Regions from separate parts of the Micromonospora sp. NPDC049081 genome, predicted to be linked through region 2. Evidence: riboswitches for the same ligand, from Rfam matches in the RefSeq annotation. Region 2 holds a riboswitch; each other region holds the start of a gene.
The links. Region 2 has a riboswitch for cyclic di-AMP ahead of AB0B63_RS31540 (hypothetical protein). Riboswitches for the same ligand answer to the same signal wherever they lie in the genome.
Positions count from the first base shown of each region.

Region 1 (7,192 bases), on a different contig from region 2:
GCGGTGCGGTCGGCCTGGACCTGGCCCGGCGGCGGTTCCGGCCGTCGGGTGGGGGCGGCCCGGTGACCCGGGCGCTGCGCGCCCACCAGCCGGAGTTCCTGCTCTACTTCTCCGCCCCGCCCGGCTCGGAATACCAGGTCACCATGTGGCTGCCCTACCTGGAGCGGCTCGGCCGGCCGTTCCTGGTGCTGCTGCGGGAGCCGGAGTTCCTGCCCACGATCGCCGCCGCGACGAGCGCCCCGGTGGTCTACTGCCCCACCCTCAAGGCGATGGACGAGGCGCTGGTGCCCAGCCTGCGGGTGGCGTTCTATGTCAACCACGGGGCGAAGAACAGCCACTGCATCCGGTTCACCCAGCTCACCCACGTGCAACTGCACCACGGCGACAGCGACAAGGCCCCCAGCGCCAACCCGGTCTCGGCCATCTTCGACAAGATCTTCGTGGCCGGTCCGGCGGCGATCGAGCGGTACGCGCGGGCCGGCGTGGAGATCCCCGCCGAGAAGTTCGTCGTGGTCGGCCGCCCGCAGGTCGAAGCCATCGAGGTACGCCGGGAGGCCCGCCCGCTGACCGCCCCGACCGTGCTCTACACCCCCACCTGGACCGGCCACCACGCCGACGCCAACTACTGCTCGCTGCCGGTGGCCGAGCCGCTGCTGCGCCGGCTGCTCGACCGGGGGGCCACGGTGATCCTGCGCGCCCACCCGTACACCGGGCAGAATCCGGCCTCGGCCCGGCAGTTGGCCCGGCTCACCGAGCTGCTCGCCGCCGACCGGACCCGTACCGGCCGGCAGCACCTGTGGGGGGCGGCGGCCAGCCGCGAGCTGAGCCTGACCGAGTGCGTCAACCGCTCCGACGCGCTGGTCTCCGACGTCTCCGGGGTCATCTCCGACTACCTCTACTCCGGCAAGCCGTACGCGGTGACCGACCTCGGCGTCGACGGCGACGAGTTCCTGGACCGGTTCCCGCTGGCCCGCTCCGGTTACGTGCTGCGCCGGGACATGGCCAACCTCGACGAGGTGCTGACCGGGCTGCTGGACACCGACCCGTTGGCGGCGGCCCGCTGGCAGACCCGCCGCCGTTACCTGGGCGACTTCCCCGCCGACGCGTACGCCGAGGGTTTCCTGGCCGCGGCCCGCCGCGAGCTGGAACCGGGCTGGACCCCGCCGACCCCCCGTACCCCCGCCGCCCCCCTCTCCCCCCACGCCTGACCCGCACCCGCACCCGCCCGCCTCCGCCCGCACCCGCCTCCGCCCGCACCCGCTCGCGCTCGCACCCGTCCCGGACACGCCCCCGCACCCGCCTCCGTCGGCAAGATCGTGCTCGATCCAGGTTGTAGTGGCCTCCTCGTCGCAGGAGGCCACTACAACCATGTTCGAGCACGATCTTGCTCCGGCCGGTCGGGTCGACCCTGGGACAGCGAACCGCCCCGGCCACCCGTGGTAGGGCGGCCGGGGCGGGTGGGGTGGCGCGGTCAGGCGGAGTAGCCCCGGGTGGCGATCCAGTTCGCCAGGGTGGTCACGCTGACCCAGTAGGCCGGCAGCGACGGGTCGGCCGAGTCGGCGATCCGCACGGTACGACCGTTGTCCCGGTAGCCCACGGCGGCGATGTAGTGGCCGCCGGGGAAGGAGTGCCAGCCGCCGTCGAGGTCGGTGGCGTCCCCGGCCACGTTCGCGACCACGGCCCGCTTGTCGGCGACCGCCGCGACCACGTCGGCCCGCAGCCGGTCGATCTGCGCGTCGCTCGGCGTGCCGGCGAACATCCTGGTCCGGTACGGGTCACCCTTGACCACGGCGTTGAGCACCCGGGTGGTGTCCTCGGCCGAGTTGGTGCCCATCTCGGTGGTGCCCAACTGGGCGGCGAGGTCGTCCTGGCCGCGCTCGATGCCGGCCGCGCTGAGCGCGTTGCGGACCGCCGCCGGGCCGCAGTAGTAGTAGGTGGTCTGGGCCTGGTAGTCGTAACGCAGGACCTTCGACGACGGCGGCTTCGGGGCCGCCTTGCGGGTCAGGTCCGGGTCGGCGGTGGCCCTGGCCTTCGCCCGGGTGACGCGCGGCGACGGGGCGTCGCTCGCCGACGGGCTGGCCGAGGGGGTGGCCAACGGGGTGGCCGACGGGCTGGTCGGGGCGGGGACGGCGACCCGGGCCTGGGCGCGGCTGGCGACGTCGTCGAGGCGGGGGGCGGTCTCGGCCACGGCGGTGGCGCGCTGCTGGTCGGTCGGGGCGTCGTCGACCCCGGCGGCCAGGGCGGTGCCACCGGCGGCCAGGGCGAGGACCGCCGCCGAGCCGACGACCATCCGGTACGGGCGTCGGGTGCCCAGTAGGCGGAGCTGTCGTTTCATGTGGTGCTTCACAGGGTGTTCCTCCACGGGGCGAGGCGGCGGGCACACCCCATCGGCACGCGGCGGACACGCCACGCGCGGATCGGGTGTTGCGCCGCTCGTTCGGCAGGGACCGCCCGACGGGGGGCCGGGCGGATCGGCGGCTCGCCCGGCAGGGGCCGGGCGGCGGGGCGGAGAGCCGGGTCAGCGCGTCGGGCGCGACGGTCCGGCGGTGCCCCGGCACCGAGGTGGAGGAACTACCGAGGGGGTGGGGTCATGCTGCACGAGGAGGGAACTCCTTCCTTTGCCGCCGACCGGGTTAGCTGACGGATTCGGGCGGGAAGATCGCCCTACCCCGGGCCGTGGCCCGGAGATTCACCCCAGGTGGTGCGTGTGGGTCCCCGGTTCGTGACTGGCACGATTGAGCGGGTCGGCACGGCGTCGCCTCTTGCGATCGGAAACCGCACCGGACCGCAGCGACACTACTGGCCGGTTTCCCCCCTCGCCAAGCCCGTTGAGCTGCACAAACATGGGCTGGACGAGTCAGTTTCGGGGCACTCGGGCACTGACCCGCCACGCGTGGGACGGTCGGAGCGCCCGGGCCCGTCCAGGCGAAAACCCGGACGGCGGGGCACCGACCGCCGATGATCGTCGCAGTCGATGTGACCGACTGTGACCAGGTGTCCGGTTTCCACCCGCAGTGACGGCACCCACAACCCGCAGATAACAATTCAGTCCCGCTGACCCGCTGACCGGTCCGGCTTCGCCGACCAGCCGACCCGCTGATCCGCCGACCGTCTGGCTTCGCCGACCAGCGGCCGGCCGACCTGACGGCCCGGGTCAGCCGACCCGGGCCGGATGCCAGCGGGTGGCGGGGGCCGGGCGGGTGGCGGACGTCGCCGGACGGGGCAGTGGGACCCGGGACGGCCGCCACCGTTGCGCCGCCGCGTGTGCCTCGGCAGCCAGCGACCGGGCCGCCTCGGCGGCCAGTTCGGCGTTCCGCCACGCCGCCCGTTCCCGCCCGACCGCAGCCCGGTACGCCGTACGGCGGTCCTCGCGGACCGCGCGGGCCAGCATCACCTCGTGCTCGACCGGGTGCCGACGCGGGTCCCAACCGTCGCGGTGCGCGAAGACGTCCCGCAGCCGCTCCACCGACAACTCTCCCCGCCAGTGCGCCGCCACGGCCTCCTGGTGCAGCCACCGCTCCCGACCGGCGTACTCGGCGGGGGTGCGGGGAGTACGCGGGCTGGGCAGCGCCCGGGCACCGGTGAACCGGCGGGCCAGCGTGTCCGCCTCGTCGTACGCCTGCCAGGCCCGTTCCAGGGCGTCGTGGGCCGCCAGCCAGGCCACGCGGTGGTGGCGGGCCCTCCGGGCGGCTCCGGAGGCGGCGACGGCCACCTCCTCCGCGTAGCGACGCAGGTCGGCGACGGGGGGTGGGGCGTCGGATGCCGGCGCGGCGGCAGTGGTTGCGGCGGCCGGTTGGTCCCGCTCGGGCCGGGCCACCAGGATGGTGATCCCGGTCAGCGCCAGGACGAGCAGCGCGGACCAGATCACGGTGGCGGTCGGGACCTCGATCAGGAACTGGGAGAGCACGGTGTTCACGGTCGACACCTCGCAGGCGGGATGCGGAAGAGGAGGCCGTACCGGCGGCGGGAACATCCGGCCGGACGGTGCGGGTGTGGTGCGTGGCGGAGGCGGTCGCGGGTGGGTCGGCCCCCGCGTGGGCGCTCAGCCTGCCGGGGGTGCCCGGGGGGCGGTGGCGACGGGTGTTCGACCGGCCGGCAGCGCCGGGGGCGGGGCGCTCCGCGCGACGCCGGCCGACACGATGGCCTCGACCCGGTCTGCCGTCGGCACGGCGAGCACGACGGCGGCCCGGTCTGCCGTCGGCACGGCGAGCACGACGGCGGCCCGGTCTGCCGTCGGCACGGCGAGCACGACGGCGGCGGCCCGATCTGCGGCGACGGCGGCCGGGTCGGCCTCCTGCCCACCGCTGCGGATGCCGGTCGGGGCGGCCGGGGCTCCGGCCGCGTGCAAGGACAGCGACGCGTCGACCGGCAGGGCGGCTGCCGCCGGCCCCGGGCCGAACGCCGCCGGGCCGGGCAGCGCCGGGCCGGGCAGCGCCGGGCCGGCGACGGCGAACGCGATCGCGACGGCCAGGCCGGTCAGCAGCCGGGACCACCAGCGGGCGACCCACCACAGCGGACTGGTGGGTGCGGCCGGGAGCATATGTCCACGTTACCGCCGTGGTGACCGACCCGCAGCACCGCCGGGCGTGTCGCCGCGCCCACCACCGTGGACCTGGTCCGGGGCGGTGCTGCACCCGGTCGCCGCCCAGCTCGGCCCGGGGTCCGGTGCGGGGTGGTCAGTGCGGGTCGCGCGGTCCGACGTACTCGACGGGGAGTCCGGCACGACGACCGCCGCCGGCAGCCCTCGGCCCCGGCACGGTGACACCGCCGCTGCCGGCCGCGTCACCGGCGGCCGCGTCGCCCGGCCGAACCCCACCGGCGGCGACACCGGCCGGCGCACCACCGCGAACGACGACGTCAGGAGCAGCACCACCGCGAACAGCGGCGTCGGGGGCGGCCGGCACGGGTGGGGTACGGCGGCGGGGAGCGAGCCGGCGCATCATCGGCGTCTCCACGAAGCGGTGCAGGGCGGCGGCCAACGCCAGGTTCAGCACCAGGAAACCGAGCACGGCCAGTGGCCCCGACCAGCCGGGCAGCCCCACACCCCAGTGCCCGGTGAGCCGCAGCACCGTCATCATCACCAGCACGTGCACCAGGTAGAAGGCGAACGACACCTCACCGAGCCAGATGAGGGTGCGGTGCCGCCACGGCGACCAGCGGCCCTGCACGTCCGCGCGGGCCGCCGCCGGGATGACCAGGATGTACGCCACCGACAGCAGCGCCGCCCACATCTCGGCCGGGATCCAGTGCGCCGCCACCCAGACGACCACGAACAGCAGGCTGGCCAGCGGCAGGCCGGGCCCCCGCCAGTGGCCCCGACGCAGCAGTTCGGCGGCGGCGACGCCCAGCCAGAACTCGGTGGAGCGGACCAGCGGGAAGACCTGGGTGAACCACCAGTTGCTGCCCTCGGGGAGCAGTTGCTGACCGGGCCAGAGCGCCACGATGACCAGCGGCACCGCCACCACCACGGCCCAGAGCACGCCGGAGTGGGCCCGCCGGATCGCCGGCAGCACCAGCGGCAGGCAGAGGTAGAAGAACAGCTCGCAGGACAGCGACCAGCTCACGTTGTTGATGCTGTAGAAGTAGCCGGGGGTGGGGTCCCACGCCTGGACGAGGAAGAGGTTCTCCAGGGCGGCGCGCGGCACCACCGGGTCGGCGAACCACCACATCACCAGCAGTGCCGCCGCCCAGGTCAGCACGTGGTTGGGATAGATCTTGGCGAGCCGGCGACGCCAGAAGTCCCGCCGCCGGTCACCGTCTCGGGTCGACCAGACCAGCACGAAGCCACTGAGGATGAAGAAGAACTGCACCCCGGACAGGCCCAGGGTGAACAGCCAGTCGACCACCGCCTTGGCGTCGGGCTGGGTGACGATCCGCATGGTGCCGACGTGGTAGCCGAACACCAGCATGGCGGCGATCCACCGCAGCCCGGTCAGCGACGGCAGCCGGTTCAGCGCCGGGGACGCGGGGGTGGGCACGCTGGTCACCCGGGGCACCCTACCGGCACACCCCACCGCGGGGGACGCGCCGGGGTGGTGCGGATGTGCGGAAGGTGTACGAAATCCCTCCACTGCCCTAACATCGCGGGACCCGTCGGTGTCGGCGCGCGCCCATGGGGCGGACCGGCGCGGCCCGTCGCAGGCACGCCCGGCTAACGAGGAACGGAGCAGAGTGTGCACCAGCGGATCCTGATGCGGGCCAAGAAGGACCCGTTCGACGTACGCGGCCCGGAGGAGGCGTACGAGGGGAACTGGATCGGGGAGAACAACGGCAACCTGGTCTTCAGTCACGCCGCGCACAAGTTGCTGCGCACCTCCACCGCGCGGATCACATCGACCGAGTTCAAGGTCGACCTGCGCGACGCCGACCGGATCAACGAGCAGTACGACGTGTACGTCATCCCGCTGGCCAACGCGTTCCGGCGCAGCTACGCCCACCGCATCGAGCTGATGACGAAGCTGGTCGAGCGGCTGCGGATCCCGGTGGTGGTGTTCGGGGTCGGCGTGCAGACCGACGTCACCGGCGACCGGGAGTACCTGCGTCCGATCGACGACGTGGTCAGCCGGTTCGTCCGGGCGGCGCTGGAGCGGGGGCCGAGCATCGGTGTACGCGGGGAGATCACCGCGCGGTACCTGAACACGCTGGGCTTCTCCGCCGTCGACGTGATCGGCTGCCCGTCGATGTTCCTGCACGGCGACCGGTTCCGGGTGGAGAAGTCCGCGCCGGCCCTGACGCCCGACGCCCGGGTGGCGCTGACCGTCTCCCCGTACGTCAAGTCGATGGCGAAGATCATCACCTCGCACCAGGCCCGCTACCCCAACCTGCGCTACCTCCCGCAGGACCTCAAGACGCTGGGCACCCTGCTCTACGGCGACGCCCCCGAGGACCGGGGCAAGACCAGCGCCATCCCGGTGCACACCTCGCACCCGCTGTTCACGCAGGACAAGGTGCGGATGTTCCTCGACCCGTGGACCTGGATGGACTACCTCGCCGGTTTCGACTTCGCCTTCGGCACCCGCATCCACGGCACCATCACCGCGCTGGTCGCCGGCACCCCCGGCTACCTGTTCGCGCACGACTCGCGCACCCTGGAGCTGGCCCGCTACTTCGACATCCCGCACCGGCTGATGCCGGACGTGCCGGCCGACGTGGACGCCGCACAGCTCTATGCCGAGGCCGACTACACCGCCCT
Region 1 covers NZ_JBEZEK010000020.1:79,225-86,416, forward strand. Annotated here, with positions in the region: gene AB0B63_RS24570 (CDP-glycerol glycerophosphotransferase family protein) at 1-1,208, shown strand, start outside; gene AB0B63_RS24575 (C39 family peptidase) at 1,472-2,335, opposite strand; cyclic di-AMP (ydaO/yuaA leader) riboswitch at 2,608-2,752, opposite strand; gene AB0B63_RS24580 (hypothetical protein) at 3,155-3,916, opposite strand; gene AB0B63_RS24585 (hypothetical protein) at 4,043-4,540, opposite strand; gene AB0B63_RS24590 (acyltransferase) at 4,677-5,987, opposite strand; gene AB0B63_RS24595 (polysaccharide pyruvyl transferase family protein) at 6,174-7,192, shown strand, end outside.
Region 1: linked by a shared signal. The riboswitch ahead of AB0B63_RS24575 (C39 family peptidase) and the one ahead of AB0B63_RS31540 (hypothetical protein) in region 2 are both predicted to bind cyclic di-AMP.

Region 2 (7,192 bases):
TCGGCCGACTCCAGGGCCGTCCAGGCGGACTCGACCTCGTCCTGGGTGGCCAGCCACTCGGCCCGCAGCCGGCTCGCGGTGGTGCCCGCCCGGTCGGCCGCCACGGCGACCTCCTCGGCGTACCGGGTGTGCTCCCGGTGCTGTTCGGTGCGCTCCCGGTCGTCGGGCAGGGCGGCGTCGCGGAACCGGCGGGCCACCGCCAGCCGGAACCGGTCGGGACGGACGACCAGGGCTGCGACGGCGACGGCCGCGACGGCGAGCAGGATCAGCCAGATTCCGGCGGCGGCGGGGACGTCGGGTAGGACGGCGGAGAAGACGGTCTGCATCACCAGCACCTCACGGTGGAACAACGATGTGGACGGACGGGGGCCCGGTCGGGGCGGGAGCTACGGGCGGCGTGTCCTCAACGGACCGGATCCGGCCGGCCCACCTCGGACCTGGGCGCGGTCGGGGACGGGCACCGGGAGTGCCGCGCCGCTCAGTGCCGGGGCGGGCCGCGCCGGCCGGTGGCGTCCCGGGCCGGGTCCGGCGTCGCCACGTCCACCCGGGCGGCGGGCCGGACCGTGGGCTCGTCGGCGGATCCGGCCGGCAGCGGCCGGGTGGGCCCGTGGGCGGTTCGCCCGGCACCGGGACGGGTCTCGGTGGACGCGTCGTCCCCGGCGTAGGCGTCGGCGGGTAGCTCGGCCACCCGCGAGGTCACCACGAGCGGCTGGGCGGCAGCGGCGGCCGGGCCACCGGTGGCGGCGAACAGCCCGCCGAGGCCGACGGTGAGCACCAGGGCGGTGACCGCCAACCGGGCCAGGTCGCGCAGCCTCGACACCCAGACGGGCCGGGTGGAAGCTGGGCGGATCACCCGTCCAACCTATCCCCACCCGGCCGTGCGCGCAGCGTCGGTGACCCGATCGGACCAGTGACCCGGGCCACGGTGTGCCCTGTGGACGGACCGTTCCCAGCAGGGATACGCGCGCTGACCTGCCCCTGGATGCATCGACGGCGATGAGAATGCCGACAGTTTCCGCCCGGTCGGTCCGGGCAATTGGCCGGCGGCGCGACACCCTGCCGCGCCGGGACCGAACAGACCGGAGGAGACACCATGGGAGTACGTCGTCAGGTCGCCGCGGCCGTCGCCGTCGCCACCGCGACGGTGCTGGCCACCGCCGTACCCGCGCAGGCCGCGCCGACCGCCGTCGACACCGGGCCACTCACCCCGGTCGCCGACGTCGACGTCGAGCGGTACGCGGGCGACTGGTACCAGGTCGCCGCCATCCCGGCGATCTTCGAGATCCAGTGCTTCAAGAACGTCAAGGCCCGGTACGACGTCCAGCCCGACGGCACCGTCGGGGTCCGCAACACCTGCCAGACCATCGTCGGCACCACCAGCGCGGTCACCGGTCGGGCCCGCAGCGAGAACCCGCCGGCCGACTCGGCGTTGACCGTGTCGTTCCTCAAGCTCGGCAACCGGTGGCTCTACCTGGGCGGGCCGAACTACGTGGTGATCGGGCTCGACCCCGACTACCGCTGGGCGGTCGTCGGTGACCCGGACCGCAGCACCGGCTTCGTCCTGTCCCGGGAGCCGGCGCTGACCGGGGCACAGACGACGGCGGCGAAGGCGGCGCTCACCGCCAACGGCTACGACCTCTGCGACCTCCGTACCACCCGGCAGGACGGCGGCGCGCGGGCCGGCAGCTTCTGCTGAACCGTCCCCGGGCCGGTTCTGTCGAGGCGTCCCCGGGCCGGTTCTGCTGAGCCGTCCCGGCCTGGGGAGCGGTCCGGGCGCTGCCAGCGCGCCGTGGCCCCGATGAAGCACCGGACTCCCGACGGCCCCCGCCCACGTCCGCCCCGGGGGTGGGCGGGCCGTCGACTCGGCACCGGTCGCCCGGGCTGCCGCCCAGGGCGTCGGTCACCTGGCTGCAGCCCGGGGCGTCGGTCGCCCGGGCTGTCGCCGCCGGGTTCGGTCGGGCAGGTGGGCTGATGCCTCAGGCGTCGGTCGGGTGGGCCGTGGGCCCCGACGTCGAGGTCGGCGTGGTGGGGGTGAAGAGGGCGAGCAGGGCACCGACCTGGCGGTCGGCCTCGGCGGGGTGCCGGAAGTGACCGCTCGGGTCGATCGTGTACTCGTTGCGTCGGCCGACCCGGGTACGCCGCAGGTAGCCACCGGTCTCCAGGTCCGCCACGATGGCCTGGGCGGCCCGCTCGGTCACCCCGACCTCGTCGGCGACGTCCCGCAGCCGGGCGGTGGGGTTGCGGGCGATGGCGAGCAGCACGTGACCGTGGTTGGTGAGGAACGTCCAGTTCCGGGTGCTCCCGGTGCCGCCCGTCGTCGTCGCCATGACGTCATCGTATGGCCCGTACCTGGGAGGCCCGCCGTCGGCCGCCGGGTCGGACCGTGGGCCTCGACCCCTGGTCGACATCGTGGCGACCAAAGCCTGAAACGTGGATCACGAAATCTTGACGTACCTTTCGCTGCGTGTGACCGTGGGAACACGGCCGTCGTCGCCGCCGGCCGGCGTGACCAGGTGCGATTCCGGACCGAGGTGAGGCAATGGCCCCGATCACTCCGACCCAGGCGCTGGCCGAACTACAGGCGGGCAACCGGCGTTTCGTCGCCGGGGAGCCCCACCACCCCAACCAGGGTGCCAGCCACCGGGCCGCCGTCGCCGACGGCCAGCATCCCTTCGCCGTCATCGTCGGCTGCTCCGACTCCCGGCTGGCCGCCGAGATCATTTTTGACCGGGGTCTGGGTGACCTCTTCGTGGTCCGGACCGCCGGGCACACCGCCGGGCCGGAGGTGCTCGGCAGCGTCGAGTACGCGGTGACGATCCTCGGCACCCCGCTGGTGGTGGTCCTCGGGCACGACTCCTGCGGGGCGGTGCAGGCGGCCCGGGAGGCGGCCCGTACCGGCACCCAGCCCCCGGGGCACCTCTACTCGGTGGTCGCCGCCGTCGGGCCGAGCCTGCGTCGCGCCGACCAGCAGGGGGTGCACGACATCGACGGGATCGTCGACATCCACATCGCGCAGACCGTCGAGGTGCTGCTCGGCAACTCCCCGGTGATCGCCGCCGAGGTGGCCGCCGGGCGGTGCGCGGTGGTCGGCATGTCCTACCGCCTCGCCGCCGGTGAGGTCCGCCAGGTCGCCCCGGCCCACGAGGCCGCCGCTCCCGCCACCCGGGCGGCTGCGCCCACCACCGCGGCGGCCGCTGCCGTCGTACCCGGGCCGGCCGTGCCGACGGGTGTCGACGCCGTGCCGACCGGCGAGCCCGCGGCCGTCCCCGGCTGAGGCGTACCACGCACGACGAAGGCCGCCCGGCTCAGCCGGGCGGCCTTCGTGCTGGCCGACTCGATCACCTCACCGGGGCGGTGCGGTGCCCGGGCCCCGGACACCGCACCGCCAGGGTCATGGCCGGCTACATCAATGACACGTGGACGTGGTCGGTGTGGTTGGAGGGCCCGGAGTACGAACTCCAGCCGTTGGCCGGGAACCAGATCTGCCGGTTCCAGATCACGTAGTAGATGCCCAACCGGTCCGAGTTGCGGATCAGGAACGCGGCGAGGTTGTTGCCGTACATCCGGGTGTCGTTGTTGTGCCACGGGCTGAAGCCGCTCTTCTGCAACGACCAGTCGCACGCCTTGCCCTTGGGGTGCTCCCACGGCCCGCCGGGGCGGTAGCAGCCGACGAACCGGTTGAAGCCGGCCCGCTTGACCTCCTTGTACATGTGCAGCGTGCGCGGGGTGATGCAGCCGGACGTGGTGGGGTCGTTCTCGCTGCACGACTCGCCGCGCCAGTCGCCGTCGGCCGTCTGACCGGGGGCGATCCGGGCGACCGGCGAGGTGGCGTCGACCAGGCCACCGGTGAAGCCCCGACCACCGACCAGAGCGAGCGCCTTGTCGGCCTCGGTCTTCTTCTTGGCCATCAGGTTGGTCTGCTTCTGCTGCTCACGGACCTCGGTGTCGACGGCGAGCTTGGCCTGCTCGGCACGCTTCTTGACCTTGTTGACCTCGGCCAGCTTGCCGGCGTTGACCATGTTCAGCTCGTCCAGGGCGGCGGCCCGCCGGACGAAGGTGTCCGGGGCGTTGCTCTCCAGCAGCGCCGCGACCGCGCCGACCCGACCCGTCCGGTACGACTGGGCGGCGATCTCGTTGACCTGCGGAGCCAACGCCGCCAGCTCCTGCTCCGCCTTCTCCACCTCGATGGCGTACTCGAGCTGGCGCTTCTTGGACTTCTCCAGCCGGTTCTTCGCCGCCGAATACTCCCGGTTCGTCGCCTCGATGACGTCGGTGAGCAGCTTCGGCTCCTCGTCCTCCTCGTGCCCCGAGGGGGTGGGCGCGTTGGGTGCTGCCGCCGCGGGGGCGGCGGCGGGCCCGGCGACCAGCGCCAGGGCGGCGAGCACGGCCACCACCGGAGTCCACCAGTGGCGTAGGGGTGCCGTCACAGTTGTCCCTTCCGTCGACCGCCGACCGGGTTAGCTGACGGGTTCGGGACGGAAGTGGCCCCTACCGCTGGCGCGGATTCACCCCAGGTGCTCGGTTCCCCGGCTCGCCGTACGGCGATTGGGCGGTGGCACCGCTGGCTCCGGTGGGCGCCTTCGGCGGTGACCGGCAGCGAGGTTACCCGAGAGTCGTACCGGGGATCTACGGTCACAACCCGGCAAAATGCGTATTTTCCCGATAGCGAGGGGTAATCAGTGACGCGACCGACAGCCGCGACCTCACCTCCGGTCACACAGCGCAGTGTCACCATGCGGTGTCCGTGCTCCTTTCCGGGTCTGGCCACCGTGCGGGGGCCGGGGTGGACGGTTCGCCGTGCCGGGGGCCGCTCAGCGCCGCCAGCGCCTCGGCACGGTCGGGGGCGGGGCGTGGGGTGGGCGTCGGTCCGGTCGCGTCGGCGTCGGCGGGACCACGCCCGGCGGTGACGACGAGCGCGGCCAATCCGGTGGTCAGCGGCACCGCCGCCACCAGCCCCAGGGTCGCCACCGCGCTGCGGACGATCTCCTGGGCCAGGAACTCGCTGGTCAGGATCTGGCTCACCGGCCGGCTGTCGGCGGTGAGCAGGAGCAGCAACGGCAACGAGGCCCCCGCGTACGCCAGCACGATCGTGTTGACCGTGGACGCGATGTGCGCCCGCCCGACCCGGGTCGCCGCCCGGTAGAGCTGCAACCGGGACAGCCCCGGATTGGCGTGCGCCAGCTCGGTGACGGTGGCCGACTGGGTGACCGTGACGTCGTCCAGGACACCCAGCGAACCGATGATGATCCCGGCCAGCAGCAGTCCGTGCAGGTCCACGTCGCGCTGGTACATCGACAGCGTGGTGGCCTCCTCGCTGCCGTACCCGGTCAGGTGGGTGGCGGCGGTGGCCAGCGTGCCCAGGACGCCGGTCAGCACCAGGCTGCCCAGCGTGCCGAGCACCGCCACCGAGGTCTGTGCGGTGACCCCGTGGGTGAGGTACAGCACCACGAACATGATCAGCGCGGCGCCGGTGACCGCGATCGGCAGCGGTGCGCCCCCGGCGGAGATGCCCGGCACCACGAAGGTCAACAGGATGGCGAAGCTCGCCCCGAGGCCGGCCAGGGCGGCCAGCCCGCGCAGCCGGCCGAACGCGACGATCGCCGCCGCGAACAGGGCGACCAGCCAGAGCAGCGGCATGCCCCGCTGGTGCTCGGCGATGTGGTAGCTGCTCACCGACGGGTCGGTGGGGTCGGCCAACGCGACCAGCACCACCTCGTCGCCGACCGTCACCGTCGGTGCCCCCGGCCCGGACGGGACCGGCGTCTCGACCTGCTCACCACTGTCCGGGCCCTGCCCGACGGTGACCGTCACCGTCCCGCACGGCCCGTCGGCCGCCCCCGACGGGCCGTCGGGGGTCTGCGGGACGGGCGGGCACGGCTCGGTCACCACCCGGGTCACCGTGCCGTGGTAGCGGGGCACCTGCTCGCCCTGGTCGATCTTCGGGGTCTCCCCCGGCCAGAGCAGCAGCGTGGCGATCACCGTGACGACGATGAGCGGCACCACCGTCATGACGAGGATCCGCCGCACCCGGGGTGGGGTGGACGGAGCGGGACGGGTGTGGTCGGCGCCCATGTGTGCGAGTACTCCCAACGATCCGGGACGGGATACGTGTCAGCCGGCCAGCCGGTTCATCCACGGGCGGCGGGTCGTCGGACGATGGTAGCCAGCACCAGGTCGGGCCGCGCGGTTCACGTGCTGGTGGCAGGCCCCGCCACCGCTGCGGCCGGTACGCCCGTGTCGGGTGGCCGACCCGTCCGGGCCCGCCGGCCGTCCGGGACGGCTAGCGTGGAACCGTGCGGCGGGCGGGAACGACGACGGCCGGGCGGTGGCTGCGGCTGCTGCTGCTCGTCGGCACCCTGCTGGGGCTGTCCGCGATGCACACCCTCGGCCACGACGCGCACCCGGCCGCCGGTCATCCCGCCGACGGTCGGCCGGTCGGCCACTCCACGGTCGGCCACTCCACCTCGGCGGACCGGACCTCCGTCGGGCACGACACCCCGGTCGAGCGCCCCCACCGGACGTCCGTCGTGTCGCCGGTCATGGACCGGGGGGACCTGACCGGTCCGGTACGGCTCACGATGGTGACGGCCCGTCCCCTCGGGTGCGGGGCCGGATGTGTGGTGGTGCTGCCCGACGAGCCGACCGGCTCACCGGCCACCGGGTGGAGCGTCTGCCTGGCGGTGCTCGGGGCGCTCACCGTGATGCTGCTGGTGCTGCTCTTCGCGGTGCGTACCAGGCCGGCCGGGGTGGCCCGTCCGCCGTCGCGGCCCCGGGAGCCGCGCGCCCCGCCACCGCGCCCGCTCGGGCTCCGGTTCGCCACGGTGTCGGTACTGCGCAGATAGGACACCCGGGCGCGGCTCCGCCGTGTCCGCCGTCCGTCTCCGTCGTACCGAAAGGTCTGCCCGTGTCCACTCGTACCCTTGCCCGTCGCGCCGCCCTGGCCGGCGTCGCTCTCACCACCGCGTCCGCCCTGACCGCCTGCGGCGGGGGCCACTCCACCGACGGCGGCCACGGCCGTCCGGCCGCGGGCACCGCCCCGGCCGCCTCCGTGTCCGCCGGGGTCGCCCCGGCGGACGTGATGTTCGCCCAGATGATGATTCCGCACCACCAGCAGGCGGTACGCATGTCGGAGCTGGCCGGGAACCGGGCCGCCGATCCGGAGGTCACCCGGCTGGCCGAACAGATCCGTGCC
Region 2 covers NZ_JBEZEK010000043.1:421-7,612, reverse strand. Annotated here, with positions in the region: gene AB0B63_RS31565 (hypothetical protein) at 1-326, opposite strand, end outside; gene AB0B63_RS31560 (hypothetical protein) at 479-853, opposite strand; gene AB0B63_RS31555 (lipocalin family protein) at 1,094-1,696, shown strand; gene AB0B63_RS31550 (helix-turn-helix domain-containing protein) at 1,977-2,327, opposite strand; gene AB0B63_RS31545 (carbonic anhydrase) at 2,540-3,274, shown strand; gene AB0B63_RS31540 (hypothetical protein) at 3,402-4,427, opposite strand; cyclic di-AMP (ydaO/yuaA leader) riboswitch at 4,431-4,562, opposite strand; gene AB0B63_RS31535 (YibE/F family protein) at 4,729-6,072, opposite strand; gene AB0B63_RS31530 (hypothetical protein) at 6,294-6,842, shown strand; partial or broken gene AB0B63_RS31525 (DUF305 domain-containing protein) at 6,905-7,192, shown strand, end outside.

Region 3 (7,192 bases), on a different contig from region 2:
GGCCGGACGGGGCTCGCCCGACCCTCCGCATCCGGCTCGGAGTGGACCCGGACCGCTACTCTGGGACGGTTGGAACGGTCCAGCTGAGCCGTTCGTCGGAGAGAACAGGACCAGCAACGGTGCGGGAAAGGACGGCCCGGTCCGTCCGGATCCGCGAATTGCTCATCCCGAGGGGTGGCGACCGAGGCCGTCGGAGGAATACTCTCGGTCGCGGCCCGCGTACTGATGAGGCGCCCGGGGACGGGCGAGTGGAGGTGCTCGCGTGAGCCTGTCGATCGTGAAGTCGGTCCTGCCGGCCGGTGTCATCGAGATCGCCCCTCGTGGCGAGATCGATGTCGACACCGCCTACGAGGTACGTGAGGCGATCGCCGAGGTGCTGGCCAAGGGCCGGCCCGCCCGGATCGAGCTCAACATGCGACTGGTCACCTTCATCGACTCCGTCGGGATCAGCGCGATGGTCGCCGGGTTCCAGACCGCCGAGGTCAGTGGGGTCAAGTTGATCGTCACCGAACCGAGCCGGTTCGTGCACCGGCAGCTCTGGGTCACCGGTCTGCTCGGTCTCTTCGGCGCTCCGGAGCCGTACTTCGCCGGTGCCGCCACCCCCGAGGTGCTGCCCGGCGCCTGACCGCACCACCGGCCCCGCCTGACCCCGCTGGCCTGGGACGTTGCCAGTCCGTCCCGGGTGCGGCACGATCGTGCGACCGACGACGGTCAGGAGGCCCGGTGGTCCGGCGGGAGAGCTTCAGCTACACGGTGCAGGCGCGCTGCGCACAGGCGGACGCGGTGGCGCTGTTGAGCGACCTGTCCCGGCAGGAGGAACTGCATCCCCTGATCGTCCGGGTGCGGCGGTTGCCCGCCCGGCCGGGCGCCCTGGCCAGCTATGCGGTCACCGACCGGCTGGAGTTGGGGCCGCTGCGGTTTCCCGTCACCTATCAGGCGGATGTGCTGCAGGTCGGCGACGACGAGATCGTGACGGTGGCCCGACAGCAGCCGGGCACCACGGTCCGCAACCACACCCGGCTGCGGACGGAGGGTGACCTGCTGCGGATCGACGTGGAGATCACCCTCGCCGCGCCGGCACCGTTGTTCGGGTACGCCTTCCGGCAGGCCCGCTCCGCTCACCTGGGGCTGGCCAGCCGGCTCGGCGCGGTGCTGGACGGCCGGGCCGGCGACCCGTCTGCCGCCGGCTGACCCGGGGCCGACCTGCGGCACCGGGCCCGCCCCTGCCGTCGGGCGGTGTTCCGGTGGGCCGTCGGCGGTGTTCCGGTGGCCCGTCGTGGACGGGCCACCGGGCCAGCTCAGTACATCGACAGGTGCACGTGGTTGGTGTGGTCGCTGGACGGGTCGCCGTTGCCCCCGCTGTACGCCTTCCAACCGCTGCTCGGCAGCCAGATCCGCTTGAACCAGATCACGTAGAGCACGCCGAGCCGGTCGGCGTTACGGATGAAGTAGGCGGCGAGGTTGTTGCCGTACGTCCGGTCGCCGCCGCTGGCCACCCCGCCGAAGCCGTTCTTCTGCGCGGCGAAGTCGCACGCGCGGCCCTTGGGGTGTTCACCGGAACCACTGGGACGGTGGCAGGAGACGTACCGGGTGAAACCGGCCGCCTTGGCCTGCTGGAGGGCGTTGAGGGTACGCGGGGTGATGCAGCCGTTGGCCGGGGTCGGGTCGTTGACGCTGCACGACTCGGACGGCCAGGAACCGTCGGAGTTGCGGGGCGCCCCCTTGGCGTTGCTGCTGGACGTGCCCTCCGAACTGCCGGAGTCGTTGGAGGAGGTGGGGGCCGGCTTGTCGGCGGCGGCCACGGCCAGCGCGCGTTCGGCCTGATCCTTCCGCTTGCCCATGGTGGCGACCTGCTTGCGCTGCTCGGTGATCTCCCGACTGACGGCGGCCCGGGTCCGGGCGGCCTGGTCCCGGGTCTCGATCATCTTGCGCAGTTCCTGGTCCTCCCGGGCCGCGACCGTCTCCAATGCCGACGCGCGGTCCATGAAGCCACCGGGGCTGTTGCTGTTGAGCAGGGCGGACATCGGCCCGAGGCGGCCGGTGCGGTAGGCCGCTCCGGCGATCTCGCCGACCTTGCCGGTCTGCGTGACCAGTTGCGCCTCGATGGTCTTGAGCTGGCCGTCCAACTCCTGCTGACGTCGGGTGGAGCGCTCGAGGGCGGTCTTCGCGTCGAGCCACCCCTTGCTGGCCGCGTCGAGCTGGTCGCGCAGGGCCGGGGTGCCGCCCTCCTCGTCGTCGCCGGGGGCGGCGAGGAGGGTGGTGGGCGCGGCGACGGCCGGGCTGAACGGCGCGGACGACACGCCCAGGGCGAGCGCCGTGACGACTGCGGCCAGTAGTCGCGTGGTGGTGCGTACGTGCATGTGATGTCCTTCCGTCAGCCGCCGACCGGGTTAGCTGACGGGTTCGGGACGGAAGATCCCTACCGCTGACGCGGATGCACCCCAGGAACGTGGTTCCCCGGTTCGCCCTGGTGGGCGATTAGGCGGCGGCCACTGCCGGCGCCGGTGGGCGCCGCCTGGCGGTGGCCGGAGCCGAGCCTACCGGTACGCGTGGGACAGCTGCCTACCTCGTGACTGAGGGTACGAGAGTGAATACTGCCAAAAGGTGCGAACGGTGCAAATTGCCGTTGATCTACAGCGCGATTCCCGGAGAGTGAGCCGGACCACCGGGCACGAGACGGTGGTCGGGTCGCGGGCGGTGGGCTGCCGGGCGGAGGCGCCGGCCGGGTCGCGCAGGCGGTGGCCGGGTCGCGCAGGCGGTGGCCGGGTCGCGCAGCGCCGGACCGCCGGGCACGAGACGGCGGCCCGGTCGCAGGGCGGCGGCCGGGGGTCACCAGTGGGTCGGGCCGCATGCTCCTGGGGTCGCTCGGGGCTCGATCTGGAGAGTGGCGTGCTCGATGTGGAAGTCCTCCCGCAGGGCGCCACGGGCGGCGGCGAGCACGGTGCCGGCCTCGGCGTCGCCGGCCAGGGTGAGGTGGGCCGAGGCGACGTCCATGCCGGAGGTGAGCGTCCAGACGTGCAGGTCGTGCACCTCGGCGACGCCGGGCACGGCGGTCAACCGGTCGTGTACGGCGGTCACCGGGAGATGCTCCGGGGCGGCCTGCACCAGGATGCGCACCGCCGCCCGCCCGAGCCGCCAGGTGCGGGGCAGGATGAACACGCCGATCGCCACGGCGACCACCGGGTCGGCCCACCACCAGCCGGTGCCGGCGATCAGCAGCGCCGCCGCGATCACGCCGAGGGAGCCGAGCAGGTCGCCGACCACCTCCAGGTACGCCCCGCGCAGGTTGATGCTCTCCTTGGCCCCCTCGCGCAGCAGGCCGAACGCGACGAGGTTGGCGAGCAGGCCGAGCACCGCCACCACCAGCATCGGGCCGGCCAGCACCTCGGGTGGCTCGCCGAACCGGCGGACCGCCTCGATCAGCACGTAGATCGCCACCCCGCTGAGCAGGACGGCGTTGGCCAGCGCGGCGAGCACCTCCAGCCGGTAGAGGCCGAAGGTGCGCTGCGGGTCCTGCGTGGCCCGCCGGGTGGCGGTGATCGCCGCCAGGGCCATCCCGATGCCGAGGACGTCGGTGAACATGTGGCCGGCGTCGGAGAGCAGGGCCAGTGAGCCGGTGCCGAACGCGGCCACCGCCTCGACCACCATGAACACGGCGAGCAGTCCGAAAGCCGCCCAGAGTCGACCGCGGTGCCGGTGTGCGGCGTTACTGACCGTCGCACTGTGGTCATGACCTGCGCCCACGTCCACACCTTCCGTCGCCGCTGCGGACCCGGTCCAATCTATGCTCACATCGCTATGTATGCAAGTGACGGCCGGGCCTTCGGCCAGGAGCGACAGCAGGGGCCTTCCACCCAGCACGAAGCGGGGTCGCCGACGACCCAGCACGACCAGCGGGGTCGCCGACGACCCGGAAACGTCGGTGGGGCCCTCGACCAGGGGCCGGGCCGATCGGGGCCGGTGGCTCAGCCGGTGGGGTCGATGGTGGTGAGGCGCTGGGTGGCCCGGGACAACGCGACGTAGAGCGTCCGTACCCCCGAGCCCGGATCGGCCCGGATCTCCCCGGGGCAGACCAGCACCACCCCGTCGTACTCCATGCCCTTGGCCTGGAGACTCGTCACCACCTGAAGCCGCGCCCCGCCCCGGTCGCCCAACCAGCCGGCGACCTCGTCGCGGCGCGGCACCGGCGTGATCACGCCGACCGTCCCGGCCACCTCGGCCAGCACCGCGTCCACCGCGTCCACCGTCGCCGGGGCCAACTCCGCCGCCGGCACGTGCAGCGCCACCGGCTCCACCCCGGTGGACCGCACCGCACTCGGCAACTCCAGGTCGGGATAGAGCCGGCGGATCTCCGCCGCCGCCACCGCGAAGATCTCCGCCGAGTTGCGGTAGTTGGTGGAGAGCGTGAACCGGTGCCGCCGCCGCCGGCCCAGCGCCTGGTCCCGGGCCCGGTCCAACTCCTGCTGGTCGCCCGTCCAGGCGGTCTGCGCCGGATCACCCACCACCGTCCAGGAGGCGAGCCGACCACGCCGGCCGACCATCCGCCACTGCATCGGCGAGACGTCCTGCGACTCGTCCACCACCACGTGCGCGTAGTCCCGGTAGTCCTCGGGCCGTTCCCGGGCCGCCGCCCGGGCCGCGCGCTGCCGCTCACCGAACGTGCTCAGCTCCCGCACACCGCCGGCCAGCTGGAACGGGTCCCGGTTCGCCTTCTTCGGCCGCACCGGCCGGCCCAGCAGGGCGTCCAACTCGTCGAGCAGGGCGATGTCGGCCACCGTCAACCCCTCGACGTCCAACGACCGGTACGCCGCGACGAGCAACCCGATCTCCGCCCGGGAGAGGATGCCGGCCGCGTACCGGTGCAGCCGTTCCGGGCGGGCCAGCCAGCCCAGCACGTGCCGCGGATGCAGCCGGGGCCACCACGCCTTGAGGAACTCCCGGAACTCCGGCCGCTCGATGATCTCGTCCTCGAAGGCACGCTGCTCGGGCAGCCCACTGACCGCCGACCGACGGGCCTGCGCGTAGAGCGCGGCGAGCACCCCGTCGAAGCCGACCCGGCGCACCTCGTTACGGCGGGCCCCCCGGTGCAACGCCCGGTCCCGGATGCCGTCCAGCTCACGCCGCTCCAACCGCAGCAGCGTCCCCCGGTAGAGCAGCCGCAGCTCCTGCGGGCCGTCCGGCACCGCGTCCCGGGCCGCCCGCTCCAACACCCGACGCATCCGCAGCGAACCCTTCACCGCCGCCACCTCGGGCCCGTCCGTACGGGTCGCCGACATGCCGGGGAACAGCGACCCCAGCGAGTGCAGGGTGGCGGTCTCCTCACCCAACGACGGCAGCACCGAGGCGATGTACTCCACGAAGACCGCCGACGGGCCCACCACCAGGATGCCGCCGCCGCCGTACCGGCTGCGGTCGGCATAGAGCAGGTACGCCGCCCGGTGCAGGGCCACCGCCGTCTTCCCGGTGCCCGGCCCACCGGAGACGATGGTGACCCCCGAACCGGGGGAGCGGATCGCCTCGTCCTGCTCCCGCTGGATGGTCGCGATGATGTCCCGCATCCCCCGACCGGTCGCCCGGGACAGGGTCGCCAGCAGCGCCCCGTCACCCACCACCGGCATGTCCGGCGGGGCGGCCTCCGGGTCGAGCAGGTCGTCCTCGATCCGGGTGACCTTCTCGTCCGACGAGCTGATCGTGCGCCGCCGCACCACGCCCAGCGGCTCCGCCGGAGTGGCCCGGTAGAAGGCGGCGGCGGCCGGGGCCCGCCAGTCCACCACCAGCGTCTCGGCGTCGTCACCGCGCACCCCGAGCCGTCCGACGTGCAGCACCTGCCGGTCGCGCAGGTCCAGCCGGCCGAAGACCAGCCCCTCGTGCTCGGCGTCCAACAGGTGCCGCCGCTGCGCGGCGTGGAACACCATGGCGTCCCGCTCCACCAGCGCACCGAAGGTACCGACCCCGGCCATCCGGTAGCCGTCCCGCTCGGCGCGGGCCGCCGCGCGACGCAGCTCGGCGAGCCGGGCGTACACCCGGTCGAGATGCCGTTGTTCGGCGGCGATCTCCTGTTCCAGGGTGGTCTGGTCGGTCAACGTACCGGCTCCTGTGCGACGGCGACGCCGGGCACGGGTGCATGCCAGGCGGAATGAGGGTACGGGCACCCGCCCACCCCGCGTCGGGGCGATACCCGTCCGGCGACCTCCACCACCTCCACGGGGCCCCAGGCCGGTGGTCCTTCCCCGTCCCGGACCGACCGGGGAAGTGGGTGGACGTGGCCGGGGGCGGGGGCCGTGTGTCGCCCGGCGGTTCAGCCGGTCGGCCCGGTCCTCGCCGGGACGACGGCGGGCCGGCGAGGACCGGGCGGCGGCGGCGCGGCGGCCGTGACCTGGTCCGCAGGGTCGCGCCCGGCTCGCCGGCCGGCGGTCAACACCCGGTGCAGCACCCCGGCGAGGGCGGCGTTCACCTCGTCCGGGCGTTCCATCATCAGCATGTGCCCGGCACCCGGGCAGACGGTCAGCTCGGTGGCCGGCAGCGCCGCCGCGATCGACTCCGCGCACGGCGGCGGGGTCAACCGGTCCCGGTCACCGACCAGTGCCGCCGCCGGCAGGTGCGCCAACGCGGCCAGGGTGGCCAGCCGGTGCTGGGCACCGATCGAGGCGCGGAAACCACCGATCGAGCGCAGCGACGCGCGGGCCACCGCCGAGGTGACCAGGCGGATGTCGGAGCCGGAGCACCGGTCACCGAAGAGCATCCACCGGATGCTCGGCGCGAGGGCGCGCAGCAGCGGACGAGGTGGCCGCCACGAGCCGCACCGGGCCAGCACCCCCGCCCCGGTGGTCTCGGCGAGCCGGATCAGCCGGGCGATCCGCGGCGACAGACCGTACACCGTGTGGGTGTGCCCCTCGGCGGTGGTGGAGACGAAGACCAGCCCGGCCGTACGGGCGGCGAAGTGGGCCGGATGCCGGTGGGCGTACTCCATCACCGTCATCCCGCCCATCGAGTGCCCGACGAGCAGCACCGGCCCCGCCGGGGCGACCTCGTCCAGCACCGCCGCGAGGTCGTCGCCGAGCTGGGCCAGGGTCGCCGTGCGCAGCGCCATGCAGCTGGACCGGCCGTGCCCCCGGGCGTCGTAGGTGACCACCCGGATCCGGTCGCCGAAGCGGGTGCGCAGGTCGGTGAGCTGCCGGTGCCAGGCCCGACC
Region 3 covers NZ_JBEZEK010000035.1:46,217-53,408, reverse strand. Annotated here, with positions in the region: gene AB0B63_RS30225 (STAS domain-containing protein) at 263-625, shown strand; gene AB0B63_RS30220 (SRPBCC family protein) at 724-1,191, shown strand; gene AB0B63_RS30215 (hypothetical protein) at 1,299-2,360, opposite strand; cyclic di-AMP (ydaO/yuaA leader) riboswitch at 2,364-2,495, opposite strand; gene AB0B63_RS30210 (cation diffusion facilitator family transporter) at 2,830-3,744, opposite strand; gene AB0B63_RS30205 (AAA family ATPase) at 3,966-6,083, opposite strand; partial or broken gene AB0B63_RS30200 (alpha/beta hydrolase) at 6,416-7,192, opposite strand, start outside.
Region 3: linked by a shared signal. The riboswitch ahead of AB0B63_RS30215 (hypothetical protein) and the one ahead of AB0B63_RS31540 (hypothetical protein) in region 2 are both predicted to bind cyclic di-AMP.